DNA from 3 places in the Metapseudomonas otitidis genome. Region 3 is predicted to be linked to each of the others. Evidence: predicted binding sites of a transcription regulator. Region 3 holds the regulator's gene; each other region holds the start of a gene.
What was found. The regulator FliA, encoded in region 3, starts transcription of late flagellar genes. The targets are predictions, from matches to a motif close to CTAAAGTTTNNNNNNNNNNNGCCGNTAA.
Positions count from the first base shown of each region.

Region 1: PotMrB4_RS16995 (methyl-accepting chemotaxis protein) is a predicted target of FliA. The motif match lies at 2,958-2,985, and genes of this name have one in related genera.
Region 2: PotMrB4_RS07020 (flagellar protein MotY) is a predicted target of FliA. The motif match lies at 3,603-3,630, and genes of this name have one in related genera.

Region 1 is NZ_AP022642.1:3,713,383-3,719,270, reverse strand. Features, by position in the region: gene PotMrB4_RS17000 (efflux RND transporter periplasmic adaptor subunit) at 1-1,125, opposite strand, end outside; gene PotMrB4_RS16995 (methyl-accepting chemotaxis protein) at 1,365-2,930, opposite strand; gene acnA (aconitate hydratase AcnA) at 3,093-5,789, opposite strand.
Region 2 is NZ_AP022642.1:1,494,655-1,500,542, forward strand. Features, by position in the region: gene PotMrB4_RS07005 (efflux RND transporter permease subunit) at 1-1,688, shown strand, start outside; gene rnt (ribonuclease T) at 1,794-2,462, opposite strand; gene pyrC (dihydroorotase) at 2,459-3,505, opposite strand; gene PotMrB4_RS07020 (flagellar protein MotY) at 3,667-4,656, shown strand; gene PotMrB4_RS07025 (argininosuccinate synthase) at 4,775-5,888, shown strand, end outside.
Region 3 is NZ_AP022642.1:3,947,648-3,953,535, forward strand. Features, by position in the region: gene PotMrB4_RS18105 (chemotaxis protein CheA) at 1-184, opposite strand, end outside; gene PotMrB4_RS18110 (protein phosphatase CheZ) at 197-982, opposite strand; gene PotMrB4_RS18115 (chemotaxis response regulator CheY) at 1,002-1,376, opposite strand; gene fliA (RNA polymerase sigma factor FliA) at 1,459-2,205, opposite strand; gene fleN (flagellar synthesis regulator FleN) at 2,202-3,035, opposite strand; gene flhF (flagellar biosynthesis protein FlhF) at 3,111-4,457, opposite strand; gene flhA (flagellar biosynthesis protein FlhA) at 4,473-5,888, opposite strand, start outside.

The sequences.
Region 1 (5,888 bases), 230 kb from region 3:
GGCCTCCGTCCGGGTGCGGGGCTCGGCGCTGGCGCTGTGCTCCACCGGCTCGGCGGCCTGTTCGTCACGGGCCACTTCCACCTTCTGCCCGGGGTGCAGCATCTGGCCGCCCGCCACCACGACCCGCTGCCCGGCGGCCAGGCCTTCGCCGACGATCACCCGTTCGCGGGCGTAGCTGACCCGGCCCACCGGTTGCAGGTGGGCGCGGTCCTCGTCGTCCAGCACCCACACCGCCGGGTTCCGGCCCTGCTTGAACAGTGCCGACCAGGGCAGCACCACGCGGGGCTGCGCGGCCTGCGGCAGCTCGGCTCCCACCACGCTGCCCAGGCCCATGGCGGCGGGGACCCGGTCGAGGCCGACCTTCACCTTCAGCGTGCCGCTGCGGTCGTCGACGGTGGGGGTGACTTCGCGGATGCGGCCCTCGACCTGCACGGTCGGGTCGGAGAGCAGGTGGACGCTGACCGGCTGATCGCCCTGGTCGCCCTGGAACAGCGATTCGTAGACGTTGAACACGGCGTCCCGCTCGCCTTCGCCGGCCAAGGTGAAGATCGGCAGGGTGGCCTGCACCACCTGGCCGACCTCGCCGCTGCGCTGGGTGATGACGCCGTCGGTGGAGGCCTTGAGTTCGGTGTAGGAGAGCTGATCCTCGGCGGAGGCCTGCTGGGCGAGGGCGGCGTCCAGGGCGCTTTGTGCGGCACGGCGCTCGGCCTGGGCGCGGTCGTATTCGCTGCGGCTGGTGTAGCCCTTGGGCAGCAGTTGGCCCTGGCGCCTGAAGTCGACCTCGGCCAGGCGCAGCCGCGCCTGCTCGGCCGCGACGGCGGCGCGGGCGTTGTCCACCTGGGTGCGCAGCTCCTGCGGGTCGAGGCGGGCCAGGACCTGGCCGGCCTGCACCCGGTCGCCCACGTCGACATGGCGTTCGATGATCTTGCCGCCGACGCGGAAGGCCTGCTGCGCCTCGACCCGCGCCTGGATATCGCCCACCACGCTGGGGCGCGGGGCGTAGTCGGTGCGGGTGGCCTCGCGCACCAGTACGCGGGGCAGGTGTTCCTGCGGTGTGTCCTGGCCGCAGCCGGCCAGTGCCAGCGTCGCCAGGCAGAACGCGAGTGTGGGCGTTCGGGTTGCCATCCGTTTCCCCATCCTTGTCAGACTGCCGCGCCCACGCGAGCGCAGCGGGATACGAACTGTGAGTGGGGCGAAGCGGGAACGTTCAAGTGGAATCTTCAGGCCGGCGGCCCGACCCGGTGCGGATCTGCGGCGAAAAGACCTGTACGGCGCCGGTCGAACGGGTCAGGGAGGCGCGGCGGCGAGCGGGCGGCACAACGAAAAAGAGCGCCCTGGGGCGCTCCGTTTCGACCGGGTGGGGTTCAGCGGTTGAAGCGGTCCACCAGGGAGTACTGGCCGTGGGCGGTGTGGGCCAGCTCTTCGCTCAGCAGCGCGGTGCGCTGGGCTTCGCCGGAGGTCTGGTCGGCGAGCTGGGCGATGCTGCCGATGCGCACGTTGATCTCTTCGGCCACGGCGCTCTGTTCCTCGGTGGCGGCGGCGATCTGGTCGGTCATGGCGGTGATGTTGGCCACGGCTTCGCTGATGCCCACCAGGGCCTGGTCGGCCTGCAGCACCTGCTCGACGCCTTCGTCGGCCTGGCGACGACCGTTCTCCATGGTGCGCACGGTTTCCTCGGCGGTCTTCTGCAACTGGGCGATGAGCTGGTGGATCTGCCCGGTGGACTCGGCGGTGCGCTGCGCCAGGGAGCGCACCTCGTCGGCCACCACGGCGAAGCCCCGGCCCATCTCGCCGGCACGGGCAGCCTCGATGGCGGCGTTGAGGGCCAGCAGGTTGGTCTGGTCGGCGATGCCCTTGATCACGTCCACCACGCCACCGATCTCGTTGCTGTCCTGGGCCAGGCGGGCGACGGTCTCGCTGGTCTCGATCACCGACTGCGACAGGCGCTCGATGGCGGCGCGGGTCTCGGCGGCGACATGCCTGCCCTGGGTGGTGAGGCGGTTGGCCTCCTGGGTGGCGTCGGCGGTGCGCTGGACGTTGGAGGCAACTTCCTGGGTGGTGGCGGCCATCTGGTTGACGGCGGTGGCCGCCTGGTCGGTTTCCTGGCGCTGGCGCTCCAGCCCGTCGGAGCTGTTGTGGGCCAGGGCATCGGCCTGGCGGGCCTGGTCGGTGAGGTGCTCGGCGGTGTCCTGCAGGCGGGTGAGGCAGGTCTTGAGGCGTGCCTCCTGGCTGAGCAGGGCCATCTCCAGGCGGGCCTGGTCGCCCCGGCTGTCGGTGTACATCCGCGCGATCAGCGGGTCGGAGGTGGTCTGCTCGGCCAGGTGCAGCAGGCGCTTGATGCCGCGCCCTTGCCAGGCAAGGCCGATCAGCCCGAGGGGCACGGAGAGCAGCGCCGCGAGCAGGAAGCCCCAGTGGGAGGTCAGCCAGGCACCGATGAAGAAGCCGATCTGGCTGATGAGGATGAACGGCAGCCAGTCCTGCAGCACCGGCAGCCAGCGGTCCTGGCTGGGGATGGCGGACTTGCCGGCGTTGATCCGTGCGTAGAGCGCTTCGGCCCGGCGCACCTGCTCGGCGGTGGGCTTGACCCGCACCGACTCGTAGCCGGTGACCTGGCTGCCCTCGAAGATGGGCGTGACGTAGGCGTTGACCCAGTAGTGGTCGCCGTTCTTGCAGCGGTTCTTGACGATGCCCATCCACGGCCGGCCCTTCTTCAGGGTGGCCCACATGTGGGCGAACACGGCGGGGGGTACGTCCGGGTGGCGGACGAGGTTGTGCGGAGCGTGGATCAGCTCCTCCCTGGAATAGCCGCTGATATCGACGAAGGCCTGGTTGCAGTAGGTGATGACACCCTTGCCGTCCGTGGTCGAAATGAGGCGCTGCTCGGCGGGGTAGGTCCTTTCGCGTTGGGTAACCGGTTGGTTGTTTCTCATGTTGTTCTTCCGCAAGGCTTGAGGCGGGTATCGGCTCTGGTGAACCAAAGTTGAGCCATTTTTTGCCGTGCAGTGTAAACAGTTTGTGTCGTGTCGCCGTCGGGAAAGTTTCCTGCCAGCCCGCGACCCAGAGCCCTTGCGGGGCTCCGGGCCGCTTACAGGTCAGGCTGCGAGCAGCTGGCGCAGCACGTAGTGGAGGATGCCGCCGGCCTTGAAGTACTCCACTTCATTGAGGGTGTCGATGCGGCAGAGCACCTCGACATTCTCGTGGGAGCCGTCCTCGCGGGTGATCTCCAGGGTCAGGTCCATGCGCGGGCGCAGCTCCACGCCGCTGAGCCCGAGGACGGCGATCCGCTCGCGCCCGGTCAGGCCCAGGCGCTTGCGGTCGATGCCGCCGGTGAACTGCAGCGGCAGCACGCCCATGCCCACCAGGTTGGAGCGGTGGATACGCTCGAAGCTCTCGGCGATCACCGCCTTGACCCCCAGCAGGTTGGTGCCCTTGGCCGCCCAGTCGCGGGAGGAGCCGGTGCCGTATTCCTTGCCGGCGATGATCACCAGCGGCGTGCCTTCGGCCTGGTAGCGCATGGCGGCGTCGTAGATGGCCAGCTTCTCGCCGCTGGGCACGTGGAGGGTGTTGCCGCCTTCCTCGCCGCCCAGCATTTCGTTGCGGATGCGGATGTTGGCGAAGGTGCCGCGCATCATCACCTCGTGGTTGCCCCGGCGCGAGCCGTAGGAGTTGAAGTCGGCCGGCTCCACGCCGTGCTCGCGCAGGTAGCGCCCGGCCGGGCTGTCGGCCTTGATGTTGCCGGCGGGGGAGATGTGGTCGGTGGTCACCGAATCTCCCAGCAAGGCGAGGATGCGGGCGCGCTGCACGTCCGTCACCCGGGGCGGTTCGCCGCCGATGTCGGCGAAGAACGGCGGGTGCTGGATGTAGGTGGAGTCGGCTTGCCAGGCGTATGTGTCGGCGTCCGGCACCTGGATCGCCTGCCAGGTCTCGTCGCCGGTGAAGACTTCGGCGTATTCCTTGCGGAACATCGCGGTGTCCACCTTGGCGATGGCTTCGGCCACCTCCTGCTGGCTGGGCCAGATGTCCTTGAGGTACACCGGCTGGCCGTTGCGGTCCTCGCCCAGGGGCTCGCGGCTGAGGTCCAGGCGCACGCTGCCGGCCAGGGCATAGGCGACCACCAGGGGCGGGGAGGCCAGCCAGTTGGTCTTCACCAATGGGTGCACGCGGCCTTCGAAGTTGCGGTTGCCGGAGAGCACCGAGGCCACCGTCAGGTCGCCCTGCTGGATGGCCTGCTCGATGGGTTCCAGTAACGGCCCGGAGTTGCCGATGCAGGTGGTGCAGCCGTAGCCCACCAGGTCGAAACCCAGGGTGTCGAGGTACGGGGTCAGCCCGGCGGCGGCGAAGTACTCGGTCACCACCTTGGAGCCGGGGGCCAGGGAACTCTTCACCCAGGGCTTGCGCGCCAGGCCCTTCTCCACGGCCTTCTTCGCCAGCAGCCCGGCCGCCATCATCACGCTGGGGTTGGAAGTGTTGGTGCAGGAGGTGATGGCGGCGATCACCACGGCGCCATCCTCCAGGCGGTAGCTCCGGCCCTCGTGCTGGTACTCGGCCGTGCCGCGCTGGGCCTGGCCTCCGGTGCCGGCCGGGGCGGGCTGCAGGGCGAGGAGGTCATCGAAGGTCTTGGCCACGCGGGTCAGCGGGACGCGGTCCTGCGGGCGCTTGGGGCCGGCCAGACTGGCTTCCACCGTGCCCATGTCCAGGGCCAGGCTGTCGGTGAACAGCGGCTCGTCGCCGGCATTGCGCCACAGGCCCTGGGCCTTGCAGTAGGCCTCCACCAGCTTGACGGTGGCCTCGGGCCGGCCGGACAGGCGCAGGTAGCCGAGGGTCACCTCGTCCACCGGGAAGAAGCCGCAGGTGGCCCCGTATTCCGGCGCCATGTTGGCCAGGGTGGCGCGGTCGGCCAGGGGCAGTTCCGCCAGGCCGTCGCCGTAGAATTCGACGAATTTCCCCACCACCCCTTTCTTGCGCAGCATCTGGGTGACCGTCAGCACCAGGTCGGTGGCGGTGATGCCCTCGCGCAGCTTGCCGCTGAGCTTGAAGCCGACCACCTCGGGAATCAGCATCGACACCGGCTGGCCGAGCATGGCCGCCTCCGCCTCGATGCCGCCGACGCCCCAGCCGAGCACGCCGAGGCCGTTGATCATGGTGGTGTGGGAGTCGGTGCCCACCAGGGTGTCGGGGAAGGCGTAGGTCAGACCGTCTTCCTCCCGTGTCCAGACGGTGCGGCCGAGGTATTCCAGGTTCACCTGGTGGCAGATGCCGGTGCCCGGCGGCACCACGCTGAAGTTGTCGAAGGCGCTCTGGCCCCAGCGCAGAAAGGCATAGCGCTCGCCATTGCGGGCCATCTCCAGCTCCACGTTGCGGGCGAAAGCCTCGGGGCTGGCGTAGCGGTCCACCATCACCGAGTGGTCGATCACCAGGTCCACCGGGGAGAGCGGATTGATCTTCTGCGGGTCGCCCCCGGCGCTGGCCACGGCATCGCGCATGGCGGCCAGGTCGACCACCGCCGGCACGCCGGTGAAGTCCTGCATCAGCACCCGCGCCGGGCGGTACTGGATCTCCCGGTCGGAGCGACGCTCCTTCTGCCAGGCGACCAGGGCATCGAGGTCGTCCCGGGTGACGGTCTTGCCGTCCTCCCAGCGCAGCAGGTTCTCCAGCAGCACTTTCAGGGACAGGGGCAGCTTGTCGATGCTGCCGAGGCTCTTGGCGGCCTCCGGCAGGCTGAAGTAGTGATAGGTCTTGCCGTCCACATCCAGGGTGCGGCGGCTGTTCAGGCTATCCAACGAGGGCATCTGCTTCTCCTTTGGCCCACACGGCGGGGGCCGGTACACGGACGGAGACCCTCAAAGCTAGTCGCGCTGCACGGGCCTCGCCATGTTCTGGACTGCGTT
Region 2 (5,888 bases), 2.5 Mb from region 3:
GCTCGATCTTCCAGGTGGTGACCATCGCCCTGCTGGTGTCCTGGATCGCCGCCGTGATGTTCGTGCCCTACCTGGGTGACCGGCTGCTGCCCGACCTGGCCAAGCGCCACGCCGAGAAGCACGGCGGCGACGGCGCCCACGACCCCTACGCCACGCCCTTCTACCAGCGCGTGCGGCGTGTGGTGGAGTGGTGCGTACGCCGGCGCAAGACGGTCATCGTGCTGACCCTGGTGGCGTTCGTCGCCTCCATCGCCTTGTTCCGTTTCGTGCCCCAGCAGTTCTTCCCCGCCTCCGGGCGCCTGGAGCTGATGGTGGACCTCAAGCTGGGTGAGGGCGCCTCCCTGCTCAACACCGAAGCCGAGGCCGCGCGCCTGGAGGCGCTGCTCAAGGACCACCCCGGCATCGACAACTACGTGGCCTACGTCGGCACCGGGTCGCCGCGTTTCTACCTGCCCCTCGACCAGCAGTTGCCGGCCGCGAGCTTTGCCCAGTTCGTGGTGCTGGCCAAGACCATCGAGGACCGCGAGGCGGTACGCAGCTGGCTGATCCAGGTGCTCAACGACGAGTTCCCGGCTGTGCGCACCCGCGTGTCCCGCCTGGAGAACGGCCCGCCGGTGGGTTACCCGGTGCAGTTCCGCGTGTCCGGCGAGCACATCGACGAGGTCCGCGCCCTGGCCCGCAAGGTGGCCGACAAGGTGCGCGAGAACCCCCACGTGGTGAACGTGCACCTGGACTGGGAGGAGCCGAGCAAGGTGGTGCGGCTGAACATCGACCAGGACCGCGCCCGCGCCCTGGGCGTGAGCACCGCCGACCTGTCGCGCTTCCTGCAGAGTTCCCTCAGCGGCAGCACTGTCAGCCAGTACCGCGAGGACAACGAGCTGATCGACATCCTCCTGCGCGGCACCCCGCGTGAGCGCGAGGAGCTGGCCCTGCTGCCGAGCCTGGCGGTGCCCACCGACAGCGGCCGCAGTGTGCCGCTGTCCCAGGTGGCGACCCTGGAATACGGCTTCGAGGAAGGCATCATCTGGCACCGCAACCGCCTGCCGACGGTCACCGTGCGCGCCGACATCTACGACAAGTCGCTGCCGGCCAGCCTGGTGACGCAGATCCAGCCGACCCTCGACCCGATCCGCGCCGAGCTGCCCAGCGGCTACCTGCTGGAGGTGGGCGGCACGGTGGAGGACTCCGCGCGCGGGCAGAAGTCGGTCAACGCTGGTGTGCCGCTGTTCATCGTGGTGGTGCTGACGCTGCTGATGCTGCAGCTCAAGAGCTTCTCGCGCTCGGCCATGGTGTTCCTCACCGCGCCCCTGGGGCTGATCGGCGTGACCCTGTTCCTCCTGGTGTTCCGCCAGCCGTTCGGCTTCGTGGCGATGCTCGGCACCATCGCCCTGTCGGGGATGATCATGCGCAACTCGGTGATCCTCGTGGACCAGATCGAGCAGGACATCAGCGCCGGCCTGGACCGCTGGCACGCCATCATCGAGGCCACGGTGCGCCGTTTCCGGCCCATCGTGCTCACCGCCCTGGCGGCGGTGCTGGCAATGATCCCGCTGTCGCGCAGCGTGTTCTTCGGCCCCATGGCGGTGGCTATCATGGGCGGCCTGATCGTCGCCACCGCGCTGACCCTGCTGTTCCTGCCGGCGCTCTATGCGGCCTGGTTCAGGGTCAAGCCGGCCGAGCGGGCCTGATCAGGAAACGTGAACGGGGGCTTCGGCCCCCGTTTTGCTGCAGCGCAGAAAGACAAAAAAGGCCGCGCGTACCAGGTACGGGCGGCCTTTTTCGTGGCGGTGGGATCAGTCGTCGATCCAGCCGCCCATTTCCTTCCAGCGGTTGACGATGCCGCAGAACAGCTCGGCGGTCTTCTCGGTGTCGTAGCGTGCCGAGTGTGCCTCGCGGCCATCGAATTCGATGCCGGCGGCCTGGCAGGCCTTGGCCAGCACCGTCTGGCCGTAGGCCAGGCCCGCCAGGGTGGCGGTGTCGAAGCTGGAGAAGGGGTGGAAGGGGTTGCGCTTGATGCCGGTGCGGTTCACGGCGGCATTCAGGAAGCCCAGGTCGAAGCTGCTGTTGTGCCCCACGAGGATGGCGCGCTTGCAGCCGTGTGCCTTGATGGACTTGCGCAGGCCCCGGAAGATCTCGCCCAGGGCATGTTCCTCGGTCACGGCCATGCGCAGCGGGTGGTCCAGCTTGATCCCGGTGAACTCCAGGGCGGCCTGTTCGATGTTGGCGCCCTCGAAGGGCTCGACCCGGAAGAAGTGCGTGTGGTCCGGGTAGAGGAAGCCGCCTTCATCCATCGAGATGGTGGTGGCCGCGATCTCCAGCAGGGCGTCGGTGGCGCAGTTGAAACCACCGGTCTCCACGTCCACCACCACCGGCAGGTAGCCACGGAAGCGTGCCGCCATCGGGTGGCGCGGGCCGGACGGCAGGCTGCCGTCGAGTTCGTCGTCGAAGAATTCCTCGCTCACGCCTGGCCCTCCAGCAGTCGCCAACGCAGGGTTTCGCCCGCGCGCAGGGGCACCACGCTGTTCTCGCCCAGGGGCAGGGTGGCCGGAGCGGTCCAGTCCTCGCGTACCAGGGTGATGGTGTCGGTGTTGCGCGGCAGGCCGTAGAAATCGGGGCCGTGGTGGCTGGCGAAGGCTTCCAGCTTGTCCAGGGCGTTGCGCTGCTCGAAGGCCTCGGCGTACAGCTCGATGGCCGCATACGCGGTGTAGCAGCCGGCGCAGCCGCAAGCGGCTTCCTTGGCGTGCTGGGCGTGGGGCGCGGAGTCGGTGCCGAGGAAGAATTGCGGGCTGCCGCTGGTGGCAGCGTCCAGCAGGGCTTCCTGGTGCACGTTGCGCTTGAGGATGGGCAGGCAATAGAAGTGCGGGCGGATGCCGCCCACCAGCATGTGATTGCGGTTGTACAGCAGGTGGTGGGCGGTGATGGTGGCGCCCACGTTGCTGGAGGCCGAGCGCACGAACTGCACGGCGTCACCGGTGGTGATGTGCTCGAACACCACCTTCAGGGTGGGGAAGCGCTCGACGACACGCACCAGGTGCTCGTCGATGAAGGCCTTCTCGCGGTCGAACACGTCGATCTCGCTGCGGGTTACTTCGCCGTGCACCAGCAGCAGCATGCCGACTTCGGCCATGGCTTCCAGCACCGGGAAGATGGCGTCGATGCGCGTCACCCCGGAATCGGAGTTGGTGGTGGCGCCTGCCGGGTAGAGCTTGGCGGCGTGGACGAAACCGCTGGCCTTGGCGGCGCGGATGTCCTCGGGGCGGGTGCGGTCGGTGAGGTACAGCACCATCAGCGGTTCGAACCCGCTGCCGGCCGGACGGGCGGCGAGGATGCGCTGGCGGTAGGCGTCGGCTTCCTCGGCGTTGCGCACCGGGGGCACCAGGTTGGGCATGATGATGGCGCGGCCGAAGGTGCGCGCGGCATCGGCCACGGTGTGGGCCAGCACGGCGCCATCACGCAGGTGGATGTGCCAGTCGTCGGGACGCAGCAGGGTCAGGCGGTCGGACATGGGGGGATTCCAGGCGGGTGAAACTCGGCGTGCATGCTACCGGAAAAGCCCGGCCGGGGCACGGGCGGCGCGTCAGGCCCGAGGGCGCCGAACGGCGCTTAAGTTTTCCGCCTTCGCACCGATAGCCCTTGTGAACCTGACGTCTTTCCCCGGAGCCAGCCGTGCGCGCTTTTCCCATCGCCCTGCTCAGCCTCATTGCCCTGCCGGCCATGGCCATCACCTTCCAGACCCGCCTGGAGAAGGTGGAGTGGAAGGTGGAAGGGGACAAGTTCGAGTGCCGCCTGTCGCAGCCAATCACCGACTTCGGCAGCGGAGAGTTCGTCCGCCGTGCCGGCGAGCAGGTCACCTTCCGCCTCAAGCCTAACGAGCGCTGGATGGGCGGCGGCCAGGCGACTTTGCTCGCAGCGGCGGCGCCCTGGCAGCCCGGGCGTGGCGATATCAACCTCGGCGCCGTGGCGGTGGGCAACGGCGAAGTGCCGTTCAACAGCAACCAGCTGCAGGGCGGGCGCCTGCTCACCGGCCTGCTGGAAGGGCGCAGCCCGCTGGTGCGCCACCGCACCCAGCAGGGCGGGGACGCCCTGGAGGTGCGCCTGCTGCCGGTGCATTTCAACAAGGCCTACAACGACTACCTGGCCTGCACCGCCAAGCTGCTGCCGGTGAACTTCGACCAGGTGAAGAAGCTGGAGCTGGGATTTCCCGGCGGCGGCGTGGCGCTGGACCCGATGGCCCGCGCCAAGCTGGAGATCGTCCTCGACTACATGAAGGCCGACCCGGCGGTGAACCACATCGAGATCGACGGCCACTCCGACAACGCCGGCAACCGCCTGACCAACCGCGACCTGTCGCGGCGCCGGGCGCTGGCGGTGTTCGACTACTTCAAGGCCAATGGCGTGCCGGAGTCGCAGATGGTGATGCGCTTCCACGGCGAGCGCTATCCGCTGGTGCCCAACACCAACGAGGCCAACCGGGCGAAGAACCGCCGGGTCGCCGTGGCCCTGTCAAAGGAGCCGGAGGCACCCCCGGCGGAAACCCCAGCCGCCGCACCGGCCGCCGAGCCGGCACCGGCGACGGCCCCTGCCGCACCTTCCACGGCGCCTGCCGTGCCCCCGACCGCCAGCCCGGCGCCTGCCAAGCCGGCGTCCGCCTCCTGAGCGGCGCCGGATCGAAAGAATCTGTCGCCTGGTCGTCATTGCCTGTCGCGCCACTGTAATTTGGCCGCCAGGGTCAGTAGAATCCCCGGTTTTCGTACAACCCCGTGGAGTTGATGGCATGGCGGACGTGAAGAAGGTTGTCCTGGCTTATTCCGGTGGCCTGGACACCTCGGTGATCCTGAAGTGGCTGCAAGATACCTATAACTGCGAAGTGGTGACCTTCACCGCCGACCTCGGCCAGGGCGAGGAGGTCGAGCCGGCCCGTGCCAAGGCCCAGGCCATGGGCGTCAAGGAAATCTACATCGATGACCTGCGCGAAGAGTTCGTCCGCGACTTCGTGTTCCCGATGTTCCGCGCCAACACCATCTACGAAGGCGAGTACCTGCTGGGCACTTCCATCGCCCGCCCGCTGATCGCCAAGCGCCTGATCGAGATCGCCAACGAGACCGGCGCCGACGCCATCTCCCACGGTGCCACCGGCAAGGGCAACGACCAGGTCCGCTTCGAGCTGGGCGCCTACGCGCTGAAGCCGGGCGTCAAGGTCATCGCCCCCTGGCGTGAGTGGGACCTGCTGTCCCGCGAGAAGCTGATGGACTACGCCGAGAAGCACGGCATCCCGATTGAGCGCCACGGCAAGAAGAAGTCCCCGTACTCCATGGATGCCAACCTGCTGCACATCTCCTATGAGGGCGGCGTGCTGGAAGACACCTGGACCGAGCACGAAGAGGACATGTGGCGCTGGACCAAGTCCCCGGAAGCCGCGCCGAACACCCCGACCTACATCGAGCTGACCTACCGCGCCGGTGACATCGTCGCCATCGACGGCAAGGACATGACCCCGGCCCAGGTGCTGACCGAGCTGAACCGCATCGGTGGCGAGAACGGCATCGGCCGCCTCGATATCGTCGAGAACCGCTACGTCGGCATGAAGTCCCGCGGCTGCTACGAGACCCCCGGCGGCACCATCATGCTCAAGGCCCACCGCGCCATCGAGTCCATCACCCTGGACCGCGAAGTGGCTCACCTGAAAGACGAGCTGATGCCCAAGTACGCCAGCCTCATCTACACCGGCTACTGGTGGAGCCCCGAGCGCCTGATGCTGCAGCAGATGATCGACGCCTCCCAGGCCAACGTGAACGGTGTGGTACGCCTGAAGCTGTACAAGGGCAACGTCATCGTCGTGGGCCGCAAGTCCGACGACTCGCTGTTCGACGCCAACATCGCCACCTTCG
Region 3 (5,888 bases):
CGTTTAGCTGGAGGAAACCAGCTCCGCCCTTGACCGTGTGGAAACCCCGGAAAATGGCATTGAGCAGATCCATATCGTCCGGACGGCTCTCCAGCTCAACGAGCTGCTCGGACAATTGCTCCAGTATTTCGCCGGCCTCTACCAGGAAGTCCTGGAGGATTTCTTCATCGGCGTCGAAGCTCATTAGGCGGCTCCCCTAGAAACCAAGGCTGGATAACAGATCATCGACGTCGACCTGATCGGCCACGACGTCATCACGCTTATCGGCATTGATCTGCGGACCTTCACCCCTAGATGGATCTTTTAGTTTTTCTTTCTCGACAACCATCGCTTCGCGGTCATGTTGAATGCCTGCGAAACGGTCTACATCACTGGCCATCAGCACCAGTTTCACCAGGTTGTGCTCAACTTCGGTCACCAACTGGGTGACGCGTTTGATCACTTGCCCGGTCAGGTCCTGATAGTCCTGTGCCAGCAGGATGTCGTTCATATGGGAGGATAGCTGCTCGGTGTCGCGCTGGCTGCGCGCCAGGAACGATTCGATGCGCTTGGCCAACTCCCGGAACGCATCCGCGCCGATCTCGCGCCGCATGAAGCGCCCCCACTCCTCGGAAAGGCTCTGGGCTTCATCGCCCAGGCCATTGAGCAGCGGTGCGCTCTCCTCCACCAGATCCATGGTGCGGTTGGCTGCCTTCTCCGTCATGTGCACGACGTAGGAGAGACGATCCGTCGCATCGGCGATCTGGGACATTTCCTTGGCGTGGGGCAAATGCGGATCGATCTGGAAGTTGACGATCGCATTGTGCAACTCGCGGGTGAGCTTGCCGACTTCCTGATAGAGGCCGCGGTCGCGAACCTTGTTCAGTTCGTGGATCAGTTGCACCGCATCGCCGAAGTTGCCCTTTTCAAGGGTTTCCACCAGCTCGCGTGCATGATTTTTCAGGGTCGACTCGAGGTCTCCCGACTGGGAATCTTTATCCATGGCGTCCTCGCGACTGGCATCAGCCGTTGACCCGCTCGAAGATCTTTTCAATCTTCTCTTTGAGCACCTGGGCCGTGAACGGCTTGACCACGTACCCGTTCACGCCGGCCTGGGCGGCTTCGATGATCTGATCGCGCTTGGCTTCAGCAGTCACCATCAGCACCGGCAGGTGCTTCAGGCGCTCGTCAGCGCGCACGGCTCGCAGCAGGTCGATGCCAGTCATGCCGGGCATGTTCCAGTCGGTGACCAGGAAATCGAAATTGCCGCTGTGCAGCATCGGCAAGGCGGTTGTGCCGTCGTCGGCCTCTGCGGTGTTGGTGAAGCCCAAATCACGCAGGAGGTTCTTGATGATGCGTCTCATCGTAGAGAAATCGTCCACGATGAGGATTTTCATGTTCTTGTCCAAATCGACCTCCGTACAGTCCTGAACGCCCCCGGGTCACGGGGGCGTCGTTCAATCGAAAAACCGGTGTGCTTCAGGCACGCCACTCACCCAGCCGGGCCCGCAGACGTGCGGCGCACTGGCTGTGCAACTGGCTGACTCGGGATTCACTGACTCCCAGCACTTCACCGATTTCCTTCAAATTCAGCTCTTCGTCGTAATACAGCGCCAGCACCAGGCGCTCTCGTTCCGGCAGATTGGCGATGGCATCGGCCAGCGCCGCCTGGAAGCGCTCGTCTTCCAGGTCATTCGAAGGTTCGAGATGGGTGACTCCGGTATCTTCGTGCGCCGTGCCATGCTCCCCGCCTTCCAGAAGGTCGTCGAAGCTGAACAGCCGGCTGCCCAAAGTGTCGCTCAGGATGCCGTAGTAATCTTCGAGACTCAATCCAAGTTCGGCCGCAACCTCCTGATCTTTAGCGTCACGTCCAGTTCTTGCCTCGACTTTGCGGATGGCGTCGCTGACCATCCGGGTATTGCGGTGGACCGAGCGCGGTGCCCAGTCGCCCTTGCGGACCTCGTCGAGCATCGCCCCGCGGATGCGGATGCCGGCGTAGGTCTCGAAACTCGCACCCTTGCTGGAGTCGTACTTCTTCGATGCTTCCAGCAGGCCGATCATCCCCGCCTGCATGAGGTCTTCAACCTGCACGTTCGCCGGCAAGCGTGCCAGCAGGTGGTAGGCGATCCGCTTGACCAGGGGCGCGTAGCGCTCGATCAGCTGGTGCTGGGAATCCCCGGCCTGAGCCTTGTTGTACATGCGAAGTCCACTTGCGGGTGGTGTCATACGGTCGAATCCGCGATGGGTTGCTGCACCAGTCGCTCGACGAAGAACTCAAGGTGGCCGCGGGGGTTGGCCGGTAACGGCCAGCTGTCGACCTTCTGAGCAATCGCCTTGAACGCCAGGGCACATTTCGAACGCGGGAACGCTTCGTAGACCGCTCGCTGCTTCTGCACCGCCTTGCGCACGGACTCGTCGTAGGGGACGGCGCCGACGTACTGCAAGGCCACATCGAGGAAGCGATCGGTCACCTTGGTCAGCTTAGCAAAGAGGTTGCGACCTTCCTGCGGGCTGTGGGCCATATTGGCCAGGACCCGGAAACGGCTCATGCCGAAGTCGCGGTTGAGCAGCTTGATCAGCGCATAGGCGTCGGTAATGGACGTAGGCTCGTCGCAGACGACCACGATCACTTCCTGCGCAGCACGGACGAAGCTGACCACCGCATCGCCGATGCCGGCGGCGGTGTCGATCACCAGCACGTCCAGGTTGTCGCTGATCTCGCTGAACGCCTGGATCAGGCCGGCATGCTGCATCGGCGAGAGCTGGACCATGCTCTGCGTGCCGGAAGCGGCTGGCACGATGCGGACGCCGCCCGGCCCTTGCAGCAGCACGTCACGCAGGTCGCACTCGCCTGCGATCACGTCCGCCAGGGTCCGCTTGGGCGTCAGCCCGAGCAGCACGTCGACGTTGGCCAGGCCGAGGTCGGCGTCCAGCAGCATCACGCGGCGCCCCAGGTCGGCCAGCGCCAGCGAGAGGTTCACGGATACGTTGGTCTTGCCGACACCGCCCTTGCCACCGGTTACAGCAATCACCTGTACGGGATGCAAACTACCCATTTATCACACACCTTGTTCACGTCGACTGGGCCACTTGGCGCATTCACGCCACCCATCCCGGGCGGCTCTGGGTTTCTATCCAACCTGGCGAGTGGGCGCCTGGTACAGACCTGCGAACAGGTCGGCCATGGCTTCCTCGCTGGGGTCCTCCGGTGCCTGAAGGCTCACCGCACGGCTCACCAGTTGGTGACTGCGCGGAACCTGGAGATCATCCGGAATCCGAGGCCCATCAGCGAGATAGGCTACCGGCAGATGCTGGCCGATAGCCAGTCCCAACACTTCGCCCAGGCTCGCGGCTTCATCGAGCTTGGTCAGGATGCAGCCCGAAAGGCCACACCGCTTGTAACTATGGTAGGCCGCTTTCAGCACCTGGCTTTGACTGGTTGCAGCCAAAACGAGGAAATTGCGCGCTTTCACGCTGCGACTGGCCAGTGTCTCGAGCTGCATTTTAAGCGCCGGATCGTTCGCCGGCAGCCCCGCCGTATCAATCAGCACCACACGCTTGCGTGCGAGGGGGGCGAGAGCCTGGGTCAGCGACTGGCCCGGATCGACGTGAGTGACAGACACACCGAGGATGCGGCCCAGGGTCTTCAGCTGTTCCTGGGCACCGATCCGGTAGCTGTCCATGCTCACCAGGGCGATCTGCTGGGCGCCGTACTTAAGCACGTAGCGGGCGGCCAGCTTGGCCAGGGTGGTGGTCTTGCCCATGCCGGCGGGACCGACCAGGGCGATCACGCCCCCCTCTTCCAGAGGCTCCTCGGCAGGGGTACGGATGGCGTGGGCCAGGTGGGCCAGCACCATGCGCCAGGCCTGGCGCGGATCCTTGACGCTGCTCACGCGCTCCAGTAGCACACGGGACAGCTCCACCGGCAGCCCCATCCGCTGCAGGCGACGCCACAGATTGGCCTGCTGCGGGCGACGATTCTGCATCTGGCTCCAGGCGATGGAACCAAGCTGGACTTCGATCAGCTCGCGCAGCCCATTGAGCTCGAAACGCATGGCATCCAGCGCGCGCTGGTCGACCATCGGCGCAGCAGCCGGGGTGACCGGAACGGCCGCGACGGCTGCCGGCGCCACGGCGGGACGGGTCGGGCGCATGGCGGCCTCGAGGGCCTCCGGCGAAGGCTCGGAACGATCCGGAACCAGCTGGCGATTGCGTCCGGCATCCGCGCGAGCGGCGCGATTGGACAGCTCGGCATGGGCCTCGGCGATGCGCGCCTGGGTGCGGCGCAGCTCCGCTTCCAAGGCCGGGTTCGGCTTGCTGGGGGCCGGAGCAGGCATGGGGTAGTCGAGTGCCGCCGTGATCTCGACACCACCGGCCACGCGCCGGGTGCCGATGATGGAAGCATCGGCGCCCAGTTCGTCCCGCACCAGTTTCATGGCCTGGCGCATATCCGCAGCGAAGAAACGTTTGACCTGCATGGCCTGTGACCTCGGTTAGTTCTGCCCCACAGTCGCAACTATGGTGACCTGCTTGTTGTCCGGTATTTCCTGGTAGGCCAGTACGTTCATGGTGGGTACAGCCAACCGGGCGAAGCGCGACATCATGGATCGGATCGGGCCTGCCACCAGGAGGATCGCCGGCTTGCCGAGCATCTCCTGGCGCTGCGCCGCGTCCACCAGGGAACGTTGCAGCTTCTCGGCCATGCCCGGTTCGAGGAGGATGCCGTCCTCCGCGCCCTGACCGGCCTTCTGCATACTGTTCAGCAAAATCTGTTCCAACCTGGGCTCCAGGGTAATCACAGGCAGCTCCGGCTCTAGTCCCACAATGCCTTGGACGATTGCGCGGGAAAGTGCGACGCGAACCGCCGCCACCATCGCGGCGGGATCTTGACTCTTCGGCGCCACGTTCGCGATGGCTTCGGCAATGGTGCGGATATCGCGTACCGGCACCTGTTCCTGCAGCAGGTTCTGCAGCACCTTGAGCAGCGTCGACAGCGACACCAGCCCCGGCACCAGCTCCTCGGCCAGCTTCGGCGAGCTCTTGGCCAGCAACTGCATCAGTTGCTGCACCTCCTCGTGTCCCAACAACTCGTGGGCATGCTTGTGCAGGATCTGGTTGAGGTGGGTGGCCACCACCGTGCTCGCATCCACCACCGTGTAGCCCAGGGACTGTGCCTGGTCGCGCTGACTGGCGTCGATCCAGACGGCTTCCAGACCAAACGCCGGATCCTTGGCGGCGATGCCGTTGAGGGTGCCGAACACCTGGCCAGGGTTGATCGCCAACTCGCGATCCGGATACACCTCCGCCTCCGCCACGCTCACCCCCATCAGCGTCAGCCGATAGGCGTTGGGCAGCAGGTCGAGGTTGTCGCGGATGTGCACGGACGGCATGAGGAAGCCCATCTCCTGGGAGAGCTTCTTGCGCACGCCCTTGATCCGCGCCAGCAACTGGCCGCCCTGGTTGCGATCCACCAGCGGGATCAGCCGGTAGCCAACCTCCAGGCCCACCATGTCCACCGGGGTGACGTCGTCCCAGCCCAGCTCCTTGGTTTCCTGGGGACGCTGGGCCGGCAGCAGTTCCTGCTGGCGCTGGACTTCCTGGGCGGCCGCTTCCTGGGCCTTCTTCGACTTGTGCCAGATCCACCAGGCGCCGCCGGCGGAAATCGCGCCCAGGCCGATGAAGGAGACATGCGGCATGCCCGGCACCAGGCCCATGGCGACCAGGATGGCAGCGGAAACGGCCAGCGCCTTGGGCGAGGTGAACATCTGCCGGTTGACCTGCTGGCCCATGTCCTCGGAGCTGGACACGCGGGTCACCATGATCGCGGCAGCGGTCGACAGCAGCAGCGAGGGAATCTGTGCCACCAGGCCGTCACCGATGGTCAGCAGGGAGTAGATGCGCCCGGCATC